2 linked regions of the Geobacillus stearothermophilus ATCC 12980 genome follow. The protein of the gene in region 1 interacts with the protein of each later gene in a pairwise test. Links are inferred from orthologs where the notes say so. Each region holds a gene or a part of one and is shown in the gene's direction. Other genes may lie near its edges. The genes, in order: lpdA and pcrA.

What was found.
Region 2: the proteins of lpdA (region 1) and pcrA interact in binary tests that used the Escherichia coli proteins (3 or more experiments, as listed by UniProt). The link is inferred for Geobacillus stearothermophilus ATCC 12980 from one-to-one orthologs.

The regions. Positions count from the first base shown.
Region 1 is NZ_CP128494.1:873,763-883,477, forward strand. What follows is about bases 2,563-5,369. They hold lpdA (dihydrolipoyl dehydrogenase), read left to right. Parts: upstream 2,563-3,163; coding sequence 3,164-4,576; downstream 4,577-5,369. Other genes in these bases: QSJ10_RS04750 (dihydrolipoamide acetyltransferase family protein), read left to right, coding at 2,563-3,159; QSJ10_RS04760 (hypothetical protein), read left to right, coding at 4,711-4,953; QSJ10_RS04765 (DUF1885 family protein), read right to left, coding at 5,019-5,369. In the rest of the region: pdhA (pyruvate dehydrogenase (acetyl-transferring) E1 component subunit alpha), read left to right, coding at 1-818; pdhB (pyruvate dehydrogenase complex E1 component subunit beta), read left to right, coding at 822-1,799; more of QSJ10_RS04750, read left to right, coding at 1,873-2,562; more of QSJ10_RS04765, read right to left, coding at 5,370-5,420; QSJ10_RS04770 (GapA-binding peptide SR1P), read left to right, coding at 5,601-5,729; QSJ10_RS04775 (aminotransferase class I/II-fold pyridoxal phosphate-dependent enzyme), read right to left, coding at 5,841-7,313; QSJ10_RS04785 (UPF0223 family protein), read left to right, coding at 7,863-8,171; QSJ10_RS04790 (YkzI domain-containing protein), read left to right, coding at 8,286-8,474; QSJ10_RS04795 (inositol monophosphatase family protein), read left to right, coding at 8,575-9,369; QSJ10_RS04800 (DUF5325 family protein), read right to left, coding at 9,442-9,615. UniProt on the Escherichia coli protein: Lipoamide dehydrogenase is a component of the glycine cleavage system as well as of the alpha-ketoacid dehydrogenase complexes.
Region 2 is NZ_CP128494.1:267,885-277,737, forward strand. The notes cover bases 71-3,015. They hold pcrA (DNA helicase PcrA), read left to right. Parts: upstream 71-428; coding sequence 429-2,603; downstream 2,604-3,015. Other genes in these bases: pcrB (heptaprenylglyceryl phosphate synthase), read left to right, coding at 71-400; ligA (NAD-dependent DNA ligase LigA), read left to right, coding at 2,625-3,015. Outside these bases: more of pcrB, read left to right, coding at 1-70; more of ligA, read left to right, coding at 3,016-4,637; QSJ10_RS01495 (CamS family sex pheromone protein), read left to right, coding at 4,634-5,857; QSJ10_RS01500 (LOG family protein), read left to right, coding at 6,098-6,655; QSJ10_RS01510 (VOC family protein), read right to left, coding at 7,385-8,161; QSJ10_RS01515 (hypothetical protein), read right to left, coding at 8,190-8,738; Asp-tRNA(Asn)/Glu-tRNA(Gln) amidotransferase subunit GatC, read left to right, coding at 9,360-9,650; Asp-tRNA(Asn)/Glu-tRNA(Gln) amidotransferase subunit GatA, read left to right, coding at 9,663-9,853. UniProt on the Escherichia coli protein: A helicase with DNA-dependent ATPase activity. Unwinds DNA duplexes with 3'-5' polarity. Translocates on single-stranded DNA with 3'-5' polarity. Initiates unwinding more efficiently from a nicked substrate than double-stranded DNA.

The DNA.
Region 1 (9,715 bases):
TTATTTTGCCGGGATACCGCGACGTTCCGCAAATCATTTGGCATGGGCTTCCGCTGTATCAGGCGTTTTTGTTCTCGCGCGGCCATTTCCATGGTAACCAAATTCCAGAAGGCGTAAACGTCCTGCCGCCGCAAATCATTATCGGCGCCCAATACATCCAAGCAGCTGGTGTGGCGCTCGGCTTGAAAATGCGGGGCAAAAAAGCAGTGGCGATTACATATACGGGCGACGGCGGCACGTCGCAAGGCGATTTCTACGAAGGGATCAACTTTGCGGGGGCGTTTAAGGCGCCGGCCATCTTTGTCGTGCAAAACAACCGCTTTGCCATCTCGACGCCGGTCGAAAAGCAAACCGTTGCCAAAACATTGGCGCAAAAAGCAGTCGCCGCCGGCATTCCGGGCATTCAAGTTGACGGCATGGACCCGCTTGCGGTCTACGCAGCGGTCAAAGCTGCTCGCGAGCGCGCCATTAACGGCGAAGGGCCGACGCTCATTGAAACGCTCTGCTTCCGCTATGGCCCGCATACGATGTCCGGTGACGATCCAACGCGCTATCGTTCGAAAGAGTTGGAAAACGAATGGGCGAAGAAAGACCCACTCGTGCGTTTCCGCAAGTTTTTAGAGGCGAAAGGCTTGTGGAGCGAAGAAGAAGAAAACAACGTTATTGAACAGGCAAAAGAAGAGATTAAAGAAGCGATCAAGAAAGCGGACGAAACGCCGAAGCAAAAAGTAACCGACTTGATCAGCATCATGTTTGAAGAGCTGCCGTTCAATTTGAAGGAGCAGTATGAAATTTACAAAGAGAAGGAGTCGAAGTAAGCCATGGCGCAAATGACAATGGTTCAGGCGATCACCGATGCGCTGCGTATCGAGTTGAAAAATGATCCGAACGTGCTCATTTTCGGGGAAGACGTTGGGGTCAACGGCGGCGTATTCCGGGCGACGGAAGGGCTGCAGGCCGAATTTGGCGAAGATCGCGTTTTTGACACGCCGCTCGCCGAATCAGGAATCGGCGGCTTGGCGATCGGTTTGGCGCTGCAAGGGTTTCGCCCGGTGCCGGAAATCCAGTTTTTCGGCTTCGTGTATGAAGTGATGGATTCGATTTGCGGGCAAATGGCGCGAATCCGCTATCGTACGGGCGGACGCTACCATATGCCGATTACGATCCGTTCTCCGTTTGGCGGCGGCGTCCATACGCCGGAGTTGCACTCAGACAGCTTGGAAGGGCTTGTCGCCCAACAGCCAGGCTTGAAGGTTGTCATTCCGTCGACGCCGTATGATGCGAAAGGGCTGCTCATCTCGGCGATTCGCGACAACGACCCGGTCATTTTCCTTGAACATTTGAAGCTGTACCGTTCGTTCCGTCAGGAAGTGCCGGAAGGGGAATACACGATTCCGATCGGCAAGGCGGACATTAAGCGGGAAGGAAAAGACATCACGATCATCGCGTACGGCGCCATGGTGCATGAATCGTTAAAAGCGGCGGCAGAATTAGAGAAGGAAGGCATTTCTGCCGAAGTCGTCGACTTGCGTACCGTGCAGCCGCTCGATATTGAAACGATCATCGGTTCGGTCGAAAAAACGGGCCGCGCCATTGTCGTTCAAGAAGCGCAACGGCAGGCTGGCATCGCCGCCAACGTCGTGGCGGAGATTAACGAACGCGCCATCTTAAGCCTTGAGGCGCCGGTGTTGCGCGTGGCCGCTCCGGACACGGTCTATCCGTTTGCTCAGGCGGAATCGGTATGGCTGCCAAACTTTAAAGATGTAATCGAAACGGCGAAAAAAGTGATGAACTTCTAACAGCGGACAAATTCGGGGGAGCGGAACGCCTTCCCCCGCCCATTTTCGGCAAACGATAGGAGGTAGACAGACAGTGGCTTTTGAATTTAAGCTGCCGGACATTGGCGAAGGCATCCACGAAGGTGAAATTGTCAAATGGTTTGTGAAACCGGGCGATGAAGTGAACGAAGACGATGTATTGTGCGAAGTGCAAAATGACAAGGCGGTTGTCGAAATTCCCTCCCCGGTCAAAGGGAAAGTGCTTGAAATCCTCGTCCCGGAGGGAACAGTGGCAACGGTCGGGCAAACGCTCATCACGCTCGATGCGCCGGGTTATGAAAACATGACGTTTAAAGGACAAGAGCAAGAAGAAGCGAAAAAAGAGGAAAAAACGGAAACGGTGTCGAAAGAGGAAAAGGTTGACGCTGTCGCTCCCAATGCACCGGCAGCTGAAGCGGAGGCTGGCCCGAACCGCCGCGTCATCGCCATGCCGTCCGTGCGCAAGTATGCGCGCGAAAAAGGCGTCGATATTCGGCTTGTCCAAGGAACGGGCAAAAACGGCCGCGTCCTGAAAGAAGATATTGACGCTTTCCTTGCCGGCGGCGCAAAACCGGCACCGGCCGCAGCGGAGGAAAAAGCGGCGCCGGCCGCAGCGAAACCGGCGACGACAGAAGGCGAATTCCCGGAAACGCGCGAGAAAATGAGCGGCATCCGTCGGGCGATTGCCAAAGCGATGGTGCATTCCAAACATACCGCTCCGCACGTGACGCTGATGGACGAAGCCGATGTGACGAAGCTTGTTGCTCACCGAAAAAAATTCAAGGCTATTGCCGCGGAAAAAGGCATCAAGCTGACGTTTTTGCCGTACGTCGTCAAAGCGCTCGTTTCCGCGCTGCGTGAATACCCAGTGTTGAATACGTCCATTGATGATGAGACGGAAGAAATCATCCAGAAGCATTATTACAATATCGGCATCGCCGCTGATACGGACCGCGGCTTGCTTGTGCCGGTCATTAAACATGCCGATCGCAAGCCGATTTTCGCCTTGGCGCAAGAAATCAATGAGCTCGCCGAGAAAGCGCGCGACGGCAAACTGACGCCGGGAGAAATGAAAGGCGCTTCATGCACGATTACAAACATCGGTTCGGCTGGCGGGCAATGGTTTACCCCGGTCATCAACCATCCGGAAGTGGCGATTCTTGGCATCGGCCGCATTGCGGAAAAGCCGATCGTCCGTGACGGTGAAATTGTCGCTGCCCCGATGCTGGCGCTCTCGCTCAGCTTTGACCACCGGATGATCGACGGGGCGACAGCGCAAAAAGCGCTCAACCATATCAAACGGCTGTTGAGTGACCCGGAATTATTACTAATGGAGGCGTAAAACGATGGTAGTTGGCGATTTTGCAATTGAAACGGAAACGCTTGTCGTCGGCGCCGGTCCTGGCGGGTATGTCGCCGCCATCCGCGCCGCGCAGCTCGGACAAAAAGTGACGATTGTGGAAAAGGGCAATTTAGGCGGCGTCTGCTTAAATGTTGGCTGCATCCCGTCAAAGGCGCTGATCTCCGCAAGCCATCGCTATGAGCAGGCGAAGCATTCCGAAGAAATGGGCATTAAGGCGGAGAACGTCACCATCGATTTTGCCAAAGTGCAAGAATGGAAAGCAAGCGTCGTGAAAAAATTAACGGGCGGCGTCGAAGGGCTGTTAAAAGGAAACAAAGTAGAGATCGTCAAAGGGGAAGCGTATTTTGTCGACGCCAATACGGTGCGTGTCGTCAACGGCGACAGCGCGCAGACGTATACGTTCAAAAACGCGATTATCGCCACCGGCTCGCGCCCGATTGAGCTGCCGAACTTCAAGTTTTCCAACCGCATTCTTGACTCGACGGGAGCTCTCAACCTTGGGGAAGTGCCGAAATCGCTCGTGGTCATCGGCGGCGGCTATATTGGCATCGAACTCGGTACGGCTTACGCCAACTTTGGGACGAAAGTGACCATTTTAGAAGGAGCCGGCGAAATTTTGTCCGGTTTTGAGAAGCAAATGGCTGCCATCATCAAGAAGCGCCTGAAGAAAAAAGGCGTTGAAGTCGTGACGAACGCATTGGCGAAAGGGGCCGAAGAACGCGAAGACGGCGTCACGGTCACGTATGAGGCGAATGGTGAAACGAAAACGATTGACGCCGACTATGTGTTGGTGACGGTCGGCCGCCGACCGAATACAGATGAACTTGGTCTTGAACAAATCGGCATCAAAATGACGAACCGCGGCTTGATTGAAGTGGACCAACAATGCCGGACAAGCGTGCCGAACATTTTTGCGATCGGCGACATCGTTCCAGGCCCGGCGCTTGCTCATAAAGCGTCGTATGAAGGGAAAGTGGCGGCGGAAGCCATCGCCGGCCATCCGTCGGTAGTGGATTACATCGCCATTCCGGCTGTGGTCTTCTCCGATCCGGAATGCGCGTCGGTCGGCTATTTTGAGCAGCAGGCGAAAGACGAGGGCATTGACGTCATTGCCGCGAAATTCCCGTTTGCTGCCAACGGCCGCGCCTTGGCGCTGAACGATACGGACGGCTTCTTGAAGCTCGTTGTCCGCAAAGAGGACGGCGTCGTCATTGGTGCGCAAATCATCGGTCCAAATGCTTCTGACATGATCGCCGAGCTTGGGCTCGCCATTGAAGCCGGCATGACGGCAGAAGACATCGCTTTGACGATCCATGCCCATCCGACGCTTGGCGAAATCGCCATGGAAGCGGCGGAAGTGGCGCTTGGCACACCGATTCATATCATTACGAAGTAACTGTGAAACGACCGGGCTTGGCCCGGTCGTTTTTCTTATCATGCGGGAATGGCGCATTTCTTGTCCTGTTTTTCATACTATTTTCCGCTTTCGTTTCATATCGTTATGGTAAAGAAAAGCGGGAGATGGAAATGATGAAAGCGTATGTCGCCTTTTTGCTGCAAATGATGATTTGGAGCAGTTTTTCCTTGATCGAGTGGCTGTCGGGGCGGGACCGGCCGTTTTTCCGCGGCTTGATGTTGTGCGTCTTCATGTACATAGCGTTTTTACTGGCGCGCCAGCTCGGCTTGGCGACGCGCAAAGCGCTCCTTACAACAGCTGCCACGGCGGCGGTGTATTTTACCGGCCAGCATTTCATATGGCAATCTATTCCATGATCTGCCCCTTGGGTGCGGAAGCGGCGCGGTTCGGCGAACAAAAAACAGCGGTCCCATGCCGCTGTTTACACGCGGCCGAACGACATCGTCCGGCCGCTGAATAAACGCAGTTCGCCGCCAAGCGTTTTGGTCATCCATTTGCTGAATTCGTTTGCTTTTCTTTTGTCCCCGTGCGTTGCTCTCGGCGCCAATGCCAGCTCAATCCATGTTTCTTCTCCGGCTGTCCGCACGGCAATGGCCATCCCTTTGTATAAGCGGCCGTCGCCTTGCAAATAAAGAACGTGGTCGCGTTCATGCACCGTGTATGAAAAGGCTGCCTGCTCGTACGCCCATCCAAGCTGCTCCCCCGTTTTGCGCAGCGCGGCTCGGTAACGTTCGAGCAACTGTTTGATTTCCTCGATGCTGATCGATTTCCCCCCCCCGGCAGCTTTAGGCTTGCATTCAACGCCCTTCTCTCCTTTCGCCATCTTTTTGTCTCTCTCGTCTTCATTGTACCATGTTTTTTCGGACTGCGGTGAAAAAGTTTGGTGTCATAAAAGAGCCGTCATAATCCGAAATGTGACATACAAATTGAGATTTACAATCTAAATATGATATATTATTATAAAACCAACAACAACATTTATCATCATAAAGGGGTTTTGGGGATGGGCACGATCGTATGCCAAACGTGTGAAGCTACAATTGCGTATTTTGAAGATGAAAAAGTGACAACGCTTTACGGGAAATGCGATTGCTGCGGTCATGACCGCGAGGACGGAGAAGAAAAAGAATAAGGCGGGCAAACAAACGGGGGAAGGAACGGATAGGCGCGCATGTGGGGCAAAGCACATGCGCGCCGTTGATTTTGGCCCAAAAAAACAAGCCGGGAAAACCGACTTGTGCATTCAACGAATCGGCTTATATTCTTTGATGACGCGCAACGTCTGCAGCGTATCGTCCTCAGGGCCTTGCACCGGCAGGCCGGCGGCCAAGTTTGTCTCGATATACTTCAAATTTTCCTCCGTAATGATTTCACCGGGAATAAAAATCGGGATGCCTGGCGGATACACCATCACAAATTCCGCGATGATCCGTCCGGCTGACTCGTGAAACGGCACGACTTCTGTTTCTGCATAAAAGGCGTCGCGCGGCGTCAAGGCTAAGGCCGGGATATCCGGAAGCAGCACTTTCGGTTTGACTCCTTTTTCCGCCTGATGGCTGAACTCGTCCGACAGGCGGCGGAGGGCCGAAACGAGCAGCCCGGCTTCCCGCTCGCTGTCGCCTGGCGTGATGATGCACAAAATGTTATACAAATCCGAAAGCTCCACTTCGATGTTATACGTTTCGCGGAGCCATTGTTCGACATCATGGCCGGTCAAGCCGAGCTCCTTGACAGAGATAATCAGCTTCGTTGGATCGTAGTCGTACGTCGCTTCCGTGCCTAAAATTTCTTCACCGACGCAGTACAAATATGGAATTTCGTTGATTTGCCGCCGTGTCCATTCCGCGAGGCGGATCGCCTTGTCAATGAGCTCCCGCCCTTTCGTCGCCAGCTGTTTGCGGGCGACATCGAGCGAAGCGAGCAACAAATACGACGTCGACGTCGTCGTCAACATGCTTAAGATCGCTTGCACGTGCTTCGCGGAGACGAGCCCTTCGCGCACATTTAAAATCGAGCTTTGCGTCAGCGATCCGCCGAGCTTATGGACGCTTGTCGCCGCCATATCGGCCCCGGCTTGCATCGCGGAGAGCGGCAAGTCCTCATGAAAATGAATGTGCACTCCGTGCGCTTCGTCGACAAGCACCGGAACGTTGTACGAGTGGGCGATCTCGACGATTTTTTTCAAATCGCCGGCAATGCCAAAATACGTCGGGTTGATGACGAGCACCCCTTTGGCATCCGGGTGTTGGTGGAGCGCTTTTTCCACTGCCTGTGGCGTAATGCCGTGGGAAATACCGAGCTCCTTGTCAATTTCTGGATGGATGAAAATCGGCGTCGCCCCAGAAAAGACGATTGCAGACATGACCGATTTATGGACGTTGCGCGGCACAATAATTTTATCGCCCGGTCCGGCGACCGACATGACCATCGTCATGATCGCCCCGCTCGTCCCTTGCACTGAGAAAAACGTGTAATCGGCGCCGAACGCTTCGGCGGCGAGCTCCTGTGCACGTTTGATCATCCCTTTCGGATGATGCAAATCGTCGAGCGGACTGATGTTGATTAAATCGATCGCCAAGGCGTTTTCTCCGATGAAGGAGCGAAACTCCGGATCCATGCCGGCCCCTTTTTTATGGCCGGGGATGTGAAATTGAACCGGATTTTTTTTCATATGCTCCAACAGTCCGGTAAACAATGGTGTTTCGAGTTGTGACAATGGTTCCCCACACCTCTTTACCTTAAAAATAAAACAAATGCATTATAGCATTTATTTGTTCGTTTGCAAAGAAGAAAAGAATGTTGCACCAAAAAAGGAGAATGGCGATCAAAACAAGAAGTAAAAGAAGGATAACATCAAAAAGGGGAATGAATTGATGGAATGGAACACGAGAGTGACCGAGTTGCTCGGCATTACATATCCAATCATTCAAGGGGGATTAGCCTATCTGGCGTACGCCGACTTGGCCGCCGCCGTCTCCAACGCCGGCGGGCTCGGCCAAATTACGGCGATGTCGCTTGAAAGCCCGGAGCGCTTGCGCGAGGAAATCCGCAAAGTGAAAGAAAAGACGGACCGGCCGTTTGGAGTTAATTTTGCCATCGGCCAGCACGGCCGCCCGTTCGATCATATGCTTGAGGCTCGCTTGGGCCGGACAGGCGATTGGGCTCATTCACGACATTCCGTCGGTCGCTGAACTGTTTGCCCGCATGATCGGCGAGGCGGAACAAATTCGGCGCCGTTGGGCAAACTAACAGCGGAGGTGAAACAATGGGCTATTCGTACCCGTTTTCGTATGATTGGTCGACGCAAGAAATCATCGATGTCATTAAATTTTTTACGGCGGTCGAAACGGCGTATGAGCGGGGGATGAAACGCGAAGAATTAATGGAGATATACCGCCGTTTCAAAGAGATCGTCCCGTCCAAAAGCGAGGAAAACCGGTTGTACGCCGAGTTTGAAAAGGAAAGCGGCTATTCATCGTACGCGGTCATCAAGCAGGTGAAAGAGGCAAAAAACGGCGACTGGATTCACATCGGGCCAAGCGGGCGAAACGCGGTAGGTAAACGCACAAATTAGTTGCATACACCCCTTTTTCCACATAATATTAAAATATAAAACAAAACGAAGCAGTACATTCCGTGAGGGGCGCCGGAAGTTTAGCTGATGATCGAGAAAGGGGTGCGGACGAAGATGAAAAAAACCGCCAATTCGCTGAAACGGCCAGACGGAGACAAACGCATGGCGGTGTTGCGGCTCGAACTTGATTATGAATTGGCGACGCTGTATGAAGCCATGATGGAAAACGATGAAGAAAAGAAAAGAGAATGCAAACGGCGGCTTGAAAAGCTGCGCCAAGAACTGATGCGCCTTCAAGTATGACCATTTTTAAGGCGAACCATCTTTGCGGTTCGTTTTTTTCTTGAGCGGTGCCCACCCCTTTCCGGCTGCTGCGTACATAATAAAAGCGGGAGGAATAGACATGGAAGGAAAATGGGAAGAGATCGACCAGTATGCCCGGCAATGGATTGCAGAAGCGGGACAGCGCATCCGCGCCTCGTTTGCGGAGCCGCTGACTGTGGAAACGAAGGAAAACCGCAACGACTTGGTGACGAACGTCGACCGCGGCATTGAGCAGTTTTTCGCCGAGCACATCCGCCGCCAATTTCCCGGCCATCGCCTGTTGGGCGAAGAAGGGTTCGGCGATGAGCTGGCCGCATTGGACGGCGTTGTATGGGTCATTGACCCGATTGACGGAACGATGAACTTTGTCCATCAGCGGCGCCACTTTGCCGTGTCGGTCGGCATTTTCGAAGATGGCGTCGGCCAGCTTGGCTATGTGTATGACGTTGTCTTTGACGAGCTGTATACCGCGCAAAAAGGGAAGGGGCTGTTTTTGAACGGCGAGCCGCTCGGCCGCTTGCAGCCGGCACCGGTGGCGGAATCGATCATCGCCATTAATGGCACATGGCTCATGGAAAATAAACGTCTCGACCATCGTCCACTCGTGAGGCTGGCCAAAGATGCGCGCGGCACGCGTTCGTACGGGTCGGCGGCGCTCGAGCTCGCCTATGTCGCAGCCGGCCGCTTGGACGCCTACATTTCGCCGCGCCTGTCGCCGTGGGATTTTGCCGGCGGGATGATTTTAATTGAAGAGGCGGGCGGAATCATGACGAACCTCGACGGAAAGCCGATCGATCTGCTCAACCGCAGCTCTGTGCTTGCCGCCAAGCCGGGCGTGCATGAGGAAATTTTGTATCGCTACCTTCGGGGCTGACGAGAAGGAGGCTGCGGCAAGAAAAGGGGCTGATCCAAAATGCGAGTGCGTTTTCGGATCAGTCCCGTTTTTTTATTCGCGCATCCGCTTTTTGCGAACGAACCCGGCGCCCATAATGGTGATAAACGTGAGCGTCGAGACGGCGATGCCGGTTGCGCTTTGCCTAGCGATGAAAACGCCGATCGCCATGACGGCGGCGACAGCGAGGATGGCGAGTAGCAGCGGCACAGGTTCGATGCGTTTCATCCGCTTGACTCCTTTCTCGGAAAATGAGGCGTCTTTTTCTAGTGTACCGGAAAATACGGCTCTTCACCAAACGTTATGTTGCATCTATATATGCTTGATT
Region 2 (9,853 bases), 610 kb from region 1 along the record:
GAAACAATATGGCGAGATCATGAATTGGGATGAGATTTTTGCCGAGGGGTATTGCATTTTAAATCCGGAATGCAAGGCGGCGAAGCTCACCGAAGCCGACGCCGGCCTGAGCGAAGACGATGTGGTGGCCTACGCTCGCCTCGCTCAACATTTGTACAAGCTGCCGATCTTTTATCTTGAATATAGCGGCATATACGGCGACCCCGCCTTGGTGGAAAAAGTGAAACAGGCGCTCGGCGAGACGCAGCTGTTTTATGGCGGCGGCATCACCGCACCGGAGCAGGCGGCTGAGATGGCGCGCCGGGCGGATACTGTTGTCGTCGGCAACGCCGTTTACGAATCGTTTGAACAGGCGCTGCTGACCGTGGACGCCGTAAAGCGGGCGAATGAGGCGAAATAGAACATATGGTGTATTGGTGGTGAAAACAATGAACTTTTTATCGGAACAGCTGCTCGCCCATTTAAACAAAGAGCAACAAGAAGCCGTCAGGACGACGGAAGGCCCGCTGCTCATTATGGCGGGGGCGGGAAGCGGGAAAACGCGGGTGTTGACGCACCGCATCGCCTATTTGATGGCGGAAAAGCATGTGGCGCCGTGGAACATTTTGGCCATTACGTTTACGAACAAGGCGGCGCGCGAAATGCGGGAACGTGTGCAGTCGCTCTTAGGTGGGGCGGCGGAAGACGTCTGGATTTCGACGTTCCACTCGATGTGCGTCCGCATTTTGCGCCGCGACATTGACCGCATCGGCATCAACCGCAATTTTTCCATCCTTGATCCGACGGACCAGCTTTCAGTCATGAAAACGATTTTAAAAGAAAAAAACATAGACCCGAAAAAATTTGAGCCGCGGACGATTTTAGGCACGATCAGCGCGGCGAAAAACGAGCTGTTGCCTCCGGAGCAATTCGCGAAGCGGGCCTCGACGTATTACGAAAAAGTCGTCAGCGATGTGTATCAAGAATACCAACAGCGCCTGCTTCGCAATCATTCGCTCGATTTTGACGATTTGATCATGACGACGATCCAACTGTTTGACCGCGTGCCGGATGTGCTTCACTATTACCAATATAAGTTTCAGTACATCCATATTGATGAGTACCAGGATACGAACCGCGCTCAATATACGCTGGTCAAAAAGCTGGCGGAACGCTTTCAAAACATTTGCGCCGTCGGCGACGCCGACCAATCGATTTATCGGTGGCGCGGGGCGGACATCCAAAACATTTTGTCGTTCGAGCGCGACTATCCGAACGCAAAAGTCATTTTGCTTGAACAAAACTACCGCTCGACGAAGCGCATTTTGCAAGCGGCGAACGAAGTCATCGAGCATAACGTCAACCGGAAGCCGAAACGGCTTTGGACGGAAAACCCGGAAGGAAAGCCGATTCTTTATTATGAGGCGATGAACGAAGCGGACGAAGCGCAGTTTGTCGCTGGACGCATCCGCGAGGCGGTGGAGCGCGGCGAACGCCGCTACCGTGATTTTGCTGTCTTGTACCGGACGAACGCCCAGTCGCGTGTCATGGAGGAAATGTTGCTGAAAGCGAACATTCCGTATCAAATTGTCGGCGGCTTAAAGTTCTATGACCGGAAAGAAATTAAAGACATTCTCGCCTATTTGCGCGTCATCGCCAATCCGGACGATGATTTAAGCTTGCTTCGCATCATTAACGTGCCAAAACGCGGCATTGGCGCCTCGACGATCGACAAACTCGTCCGCTATGCAGCCGATCATGAGCTGTCCTTGTTTGAGGCGCTCGGCGAGCTAGAGATGATCGGGCTTGGCGCCAAAGCGGCCGGGGCGCTCGCCGCGTTCCGCAGCCAGCTCGAGCAATGGACACAGCTGCAAGAATACGTCTCCGTCACCGAACTCGTCGAAGAAGTGCTCGACAAATCGGGCTACCGCGAGATGCTCAAGGCGGAGCGGACGATTGAAGCACAAAGCCGGCTCGAGAACTTGGATGAGTTTTTGTCGGTGACGAAGCATTTTGAAAATGTGAGCGACGATAAATCGCTCATCGCCTTTTTAACCGACTTGGCGCTCATTTCCGATTTGGACGAGCTGAACGGGACGGAACAGGCCGCTGAAGGAGATGCCGTCATGTTGATGACGTTGCATGCCGCCAAAGGGCTCGAGTTTCCGGTCGTCTTTTTGATCGGCATGGAAGAAGGCATTTTCCCGCACAACCGCTCTCTCGAGGATGACGATGAGATGGAAGAAGAACGGCGGCTGGCGTACGTCGGCATCACCCGCGCGGAGGAAGAACTTGTGCTGACGAGCGCGCAAATGCGGACGCTGTTTGGCAACATCCAAATGAACCCGCCGTCGCGCTTTTTGAATGAAATTCCGGCGCATTTGCTTGAGACAGCCTCGCGCCGCCAAGCGGGCGCCTCCCGCTCGGCCGTTTCGCGCCCGCAGGCAAGCGGCGCCGTGGGATCGTGGAAAGTCGGCGATCGGGCGAATCACCGGAAATGGGGCATCGGCACCGTCGTCAGCGTCCGCGGCGGCGGCGACGACCAAGAGCTCGACATCGCCTTCCCGAGCCCGATCGGCATTAAACGACTGCTTGCCAAATTTGCGCCGATTGAGAAAGTGTAGGAAAGGAGAACAGGTGAACGTATGGACCGCCAACAAGCCGAACGGCGCGCGGCCGAGCTGCGCGAACTGTTGAACCGCTACGGGTACGAATATTATGTGCTTGACCGCCCGTCTGTTCCAGATGCCGAGTATGACCGGTTGATGCAAGAGCTCATCGCCATTGAGGAACAATATCCGGAGCTCAAAACGAGCGATTCGCCGACCCAGCGCATCGGCGGTCCGCCCCTTGAGGCGTTTCGCAAAGTGGCGCATCGCGTTCCGATGATGAGCTTGGCGAACGCGTTTGGCGAAGGAGACTTGCGCGATTTTGACCGCCGCGTCCGTCAGGAAGTCGGGGAAGCGGCGTACGTATGCGAGCTGAAAATCGATGGCCTCGCCGTCTCGGTCCGCTATGAAGACGGCTATTTCGTCCAAGGGGCGACGCGCGGCGACGGGACGACGGGTGAAGACATTACGGAAAATTTGAAAACGATCCGCTCGCTGCCTCTCCGTCTGAAAGAACCGGTGTCGCTTGAAGCGCGCGGCGAGGCGTTTATGCCGAAAGCGTCGTTTTTGCGCTTGAATGAGGAGCGAAAAGCCCGCGGCGAGGAGCTGTTTGCCAACCCGCGCAACGCCGCGGCTGGCTCGCTCCGCCAGCTCGACCCGAAAGTGGCGGCCTCGCGCCAGCTGGATTTGTTTGTATATGGCTTAGCCGACGCCGAGGCGCTCGGCATCGCTTCACACAGCGAAGCGCTTGATTATTTGCAGGCGCTCGGGTTTAAAGTAAACCCAGAGCGACGGCGCTGCGCCAATATCGATGAGGTGATCGCCTTTGTCAGCGAGTGGCACGACAAGCGGCCGCAGCTGCCGTATGAGATTGACGGCATCGTTATTAAGGTGGACTCATTCGCCCAGCAACGGGCGCTTGGCGCGACGGCGAAAAGCCCGCGCTGGGCGATTGCCTACAAGTTCCCAGCCGAGGAAGTGGTGACGACGTTAATCGGCATTGAGGTGAACGTCGGTCGCACGGGTGTCGTCACGCCGACGGCGATTTTAGAGCCGGTGCGCGTCGCCGGCACGACGGTGCAGCGCGCCACCCTTCACAATGAAGATTTTATACGGGAAAAAGACATTCGCATCGGCGATGCGGTCATCATTAAAAAAGCGGGCGACATCATCCCGGAAGTGGTCGGCGTCGTCGTTGACCGGCGCGATGGGGATGAAACGCCGTTTGCGATGCCGACGCACTGCCCGGAATGCGAAAGCGAGCTCGTCCGTCTCGAGGGGGAAGTGGCGCTCCGCTGCTTGAACCCGAACTGCCCGGCCCAGCTGCGCGAGCGGCTCATCCATTTTGCCTCAAGGGCGGCGATGAACATCGAGGGTTTGGGCGAAAAAGTCGTCACCCAGCTGTTTAACGCCGGCCTTGTCCGCGATGTCGCCGATTTGTACTGCCTGACGAAGGAACAGCTTGTCGGGTTGGAACGGATGGGGGAAAAGTCGGCGGCCAACTTGCTTGCGGCGATTGAGGCGTCGAAGCAAAACTCGCTTGAACGGCTGCTGTTTGGCCTTGGCATTCGCTACGTCGGAGCGAAAGCCGCCCAACTTTTGGCTGAGCATTTTGAAACGATGGAGCGGCTCGAACGGGCGACGAAAGAGGAGTTGATGGCCGTCCCCGAAATCGGAGAGAAAATGGCGGATGCGATCACGGCGTTCTTCGCCCAACCCGAAGCAACTGAGCTGCTCCAGGAGCTGCGCGCTTACGGTGTCAATATGGCTTACAAAGGGCCGAAGCGGTCGGCTGAAGCGCCTGCTGACTCTGCCTTCGCCGGCAAAACGGTCGTCTTGACCGGCAAGCTCGCGTCGATGTCGCGCAATGAAGCAAAAGAACAAATTGAGCGGCTTGGCGGGCGCGTCACCGGCAGCGTCAGCCGCAGCACCGACCTTGTCATCGCCGGCGAGGATGCCGGATCGAAGTTGGAGAAAGCCCAGCAGCTTGGCATTGAGATTTGGGACGAACCACGATTTTTGCAAGAGATCAACAGGGGGAAACGATGAAACAAATCTCACTACTGCGCAGTTTCGTTGCTTGTCGTTGGACGAATCGGGCCCGAAAACGGTTGGCCGTTGTCGGGCTCGCTTCGATTTGTTTGTTGTCTGCGTGTGCGCCGAAGTTTGACAAAGGTGAGGAAGTCGTGCAAGACAAAGGAAGCAAAGAGCAAGAAGCGGTCATCCCGAAATACAACATTTCTGATTCGTATTACCGCGTTGTCTTGCCTTTTAAGCCGTCCGGGGCGCGCGGGCGGGTCGTCAACGACGTCAACACCCGGCTTGATGTCGATGAATTTGAAACCGGGCTGATGCGCTTGGCATCTGAGCAATTTTCCCCGGATGAATATTTGTTTCAGGAAGGGCAATATTTGGACAGCGAAACGATCGGGCGCTGGCTCGCCCGCAAGCGGACGGAAAGCCAGCTGAAGGCAGAGAAAATGAAACCGGAAGACAACATCGGCTTAAACCCGCCGATCAGCGACAAAGGAACGAATGAGCAAAAAAACAAACAAAGCCCGATTTACCTGGCCAGCATTTTGGAGCACGACTACTTAGTGAAAGTCGATAACGGCAAGGTGAAGCTTGGTGGCGTCGCCATCGGCCTGGCGTTGAATTCCGTCCACTACTACTCAACCGAGCAAGGGTATCCACGCGAAGTGAAAATCAAAGACGATGTCATCGAACGGGAAGGAAAGCGGATCGCCGCCGAGGTGTTGAAGCGGCTGCGAAATATCAAAGGGCTCGGCAACGTGCCGATCACGATTGCCTTGTACAAACAGGTGCCGCGCTCGTCCGTGATTCCGGGCCACTTTTTCGCGGTCACCCATGTTGACGACGGAAGCGCCACGATCGATGATTGGGAAGCGGTGAACGAGGAATATTATTTATTCCCGTCCGATGAGGCGGAAAAGAACCATCGCGATGACTGGATCAAATTCAATAATTTTAAATCAGACGTTGAAGACTTTTTCCCGAACTACACCGGCATCGTCGGCAGAGGATTGTACGTCAACGACCAGCTTCAGAAGTTAACGATCAACATTACGATGCCGTTTTACGGCAAAGCGGAAGTGATCGGCTTTACCCAATACGTGACCGGCTTGGTGATGGAAAAATTCCCGGACTACATCACCGTTAATGTCTACATCGCCTCAGCCGGCCAGCCGGAAAGCCTCATCGTGCGCCAGGCGAAAGCAGACGAGCCGTTTGTGCATATTTATCAATAAGGTCGGCATCATCGCGTTATTTGGGATACGGCGAACGGAGTGATCCGAACATTTGATTCTCCAAAAATGAAGGAAGCGGAAAGGGCTGCAGCAGCGGCCCTTTTTTGCGCGAAAAGGCCGTCCGAACGATGGTGGAAAGAACAGGGAGAGCATTGTATAATGACGGTAGGAAAATGAGCGCAGCACTCGAAAACGGATGCAAAACGAGCAACAGGTTATGGCAGGAGGCGGGTGTGAGACTTGAAGGCGATTTGCGTGTTTTGCGGATCAAGCAATGGAAACGATGGGAGATATAAGGAAGCGGCGAAAGCGCTCGGAACGTTTTTAGCCCGAAGCGGCATTACGCTCATTTACGGCGGAGGGACACGGGGCTTGATGGGAGAGGTTGCTGAGGCGGCGCTGCGTCATCAAGGGCGCGTGGTTGGGATCATTCCGCAATTTTTGAAGGACCGGGAAGTGGCGCATAATCGGTTGAGCGAATTGTTGGTCGTCGATACAATGCACACCCGCAAAGCGAAAATGTATGAGTTAGCCGACGGGTTTATCGCCCTGCCAGGAGGGTACGGGACGTATGAAGAGCTGTTTGAAGTGCTCTCATGGTCGCGCGTCGGCCTCCACCAAAAACCGATCGGCCTGCTTAACGTGGACGGGTTTTTCGACCCCCTTCTTCATTTGCTTCGGCATACAGTTGACAGCGGATTCGCCGCGCCGGAAGACCTTGAGCTGATTGTCAGCGCCGAAGACGTTCCGACGCTGTATGGACAGATGAACACATTTTGCCGTCGCCGCCACTCTTGACCGTGGACGGGGGAAGCGGCAAGTTGAATTTTTGAATGTATTTCAGCGTCAATGCATGGGTGTGAGGAATGCGCATCGCGCCGGCTTCGAGATACTGGTCGTCGCGAAAGTTGGAGCGGAGCGTGTAGATGCGGCCGCCGACCCGCTCGGATGCTTCTAAGATAGTGACGCGATGACCCGCCTGCTTCAGCAATGACGCCGCGACAAGCCCGGCCATCCCGGCGCCGATGATAACGATATGTTGAGGCGCCGTCGTTCTCTTTAACTTCCCTCCGAAAGAAGTCTCCTACTTCTAAACGTGAAGGTGCGCCAGCACCAGTGAAAGTGGGAGATGAATTTCGGTTGGCGTTAGCCAACGAATAGGATAGAATATGGCTAGAACGGACACCTTCGGAACGAAGGGAAGCGTAAAGGGTTCTTGTGTGTGGCTTACCGTTCAGCGAACACACACAAGTCGCTTGAAGCCCCCACCTCTAAGCGAAGCGTAGGTGGTGGGTAGTTCACGCCGTGGTGAATAATCGAGATCATTGTTTCCACTGAAAGTTTTGGAGAAACATACGGGTGGGACACGGTTGGACTCCCCCTTTGCCATCTATGGTTTGCGATAATCAAGAAGCGGTTACTCCATCTTATTCAGCGGCAAAGGGGAGTATGTGGGAATGCATTCGCCAAGGGCTGGCACGGCGCCTAGCGCGAGGGGGCGCGCAGCATGTGGCAATACAATGGCCGTCAAGAGCCAGATATGATGTACGTGGCGCCCTCGATTTCGATGCGGCGCGGTTTCTGCACGCCCACAAGCCGGCACGAAAACGGGCGCGTCGATGGATGACGGCGGTCAGCCTCATAGAACCGAATCGCAATGCCGCCGACAGCGAGCTCCGCGTATGCTCCCGCTTCATCGCGCTCGACATCGGGTTCGGGCAAGTCAAACAGCCGGCGGTAGCCGTTGACCGTCCGCTGGAGATCGAGGGTGTAGAGGCTAATTGACGACAGCGAAACAGAGCCAATCGGGTGTCTCATGAGCGGCGCCAGCTCGTTCATGCGTACGTCATCACGGTCGCCCCATTGAATGAAAAACGGATAGCGAAACGCGCCGTCTGTGTCGTCTTCGATAAACAGCATCGACCATGTGAGCTGCTTGCCGTCATCGCGCTCGCGGCTGCCGGGGAGCGGACCGACTGGGGCGAATCCTTTGCTTTTGAGCTGCGCCGCCACCGCTTCGATGTCGTTCGTGCGAAAGGCAAACTGGGAGAAGCCGCTTCCTTCTTGGCGGTCGGCGACAAGCTGAGTGATGAGCGGGTTTCCGCACGTTCTCGCCGTCTGTATATCGGCAATGCCGATCCACTCGATGTAGCGCAAATGCTCCACGTAACATAAGGCGTTGTACGTTCCCCATGATGGATGACGGCCGCCGTGGATGGCCACAAGCCCCCATTGTTCAAACGCCATTTTCACTTGCTCGGGCCGTTCGGTCAAGTGGACGAGATGGTCAAACGCGATATGCATGGCAGCGGCCTCCTCTTAGATGAATCGATCAGCGGAACAGCATTTCTTTCAGCTTGTAAATGATTCGTTCGTTGTCGACGGTGCGGTGGGCGATAAAATTCAAGTCCAGCTTGATGTCTTCGATTTGGGCAGCCAATTGTTCGTAACGGGAGTCCATTTTTTGTTCGAGGCGGTCCACCGTTTGTTTCAATGAGGAAAATTCCCGGTGAAGCTGGTGGACGTCAGCGGCGAGAGCTTCCAGTTTGGCGTCTGTTTCGTCTTGGCGGTGGAGGAGAGCAGCCACGATGCCGTTTAATTCCGTTTGCCCAGCGCGAAGCGAATCTTGTTCTTGACGCAGACGCTGTTGTTCCAGGCGGATTTCCTGCTGCTCTTTTCGAATCTCTTGTTGTTCTTTTCGAATCTCTTGTTGTTCTTTTCGGATTTCTTGTTGCTCTTTTCGAATTTCTTCTTGTTCTTGGCGAATGGCGATTTGTTCCCGCTCGAGCCGCTCTTGACCCTCTACGAGCTTTTGCAGCGTGCCATCCATGGCGCTTAGGCGGTCGAGCACTTGGGTGAGCAAAGCGTCACTCATCGTCATGATTCCCCCTTTTTCGTCCGTTACAGTCATTATAGTACATATGTTCGGGATTGTCAATTAAGAAAATTTGAACATCCATGGCGGACAAACTCCTTCACATTCCTTGTTTGTCAAGGATTTATTCCATATCGGTGCAAAAAAATCCTCCCGATTTTTGTCAGGAGGGTTCTCACATGGAAGCGAATACTTTTGGCAATGCGATGAAGATTACGTAATCTGCATATGTCCATGGATGATTTTGATTTGGCAGCGACATGCAATTTCCCTCCTTGTGCTTTCATTTTATCGTATTTCTTTGAATAAAAAAAGGCGTCACGAGCGATTCCTTCCTGTGTCTAAAATAGGAGCGCGTCCTTTTCCTCCCATCAACCGTTTACTCATGCGTGTGCCATCCCATCGTGCGCTGTTCAGGAAAACGAAATATTCCTACATCAAACATCAAATCCCCCCGGTTTCACGCCTGCCTTAGCTATTGGGAGATGTTATAGAACGTATATTCGTTTGCATCGTGAATATATAGATTGATTCTCGCCCAGAACACGTGGCAACGGTTGCTTCATTGGATAAAAGTTTGGTATCATCATGGTATTGTGATAGGTCGAACTCGTTGGAGGTGAAACTATGTCGCGAATTTCCATTGACCAAGTGAAACATGTCGCCGATTTGGCGCGGTTGGCGATTACCGATGAAGAGGCGGAGATGTTTACGAAACAGCTCGATGCGATCATTACGTTTGCCGAGCAGTTGAATGAATTGGATACGGAGAACGTTCCGCCGACTTCGCACGTGCTTGATATGAGAAATGTGATGCGCGAGGATATTCCAGAACCGGGGCTGCCGCGCGAGGAAGTGTTGAAAAACGCGCCGGATCAGCAAGACGGCCAGTTCCGTGTGCCGGCCATTTTAGAGTAAGGAGGGGGATTTATGTCGCTTTTTGACCATTCCGTATCAGAATTACATACGTTGCTGCAGAAAAAAGAAGTGTCGATTTCCGATTTAGTCGACGAATCGTACCGACGCATCGGCGAAGTGGAAGAAAAAGTGCAAGCGTTTTTAACATTAAATGAAGAACAGGCGCGGGCGAAAGCGAAAGAGTTGGATGACCAGCTCGCCAA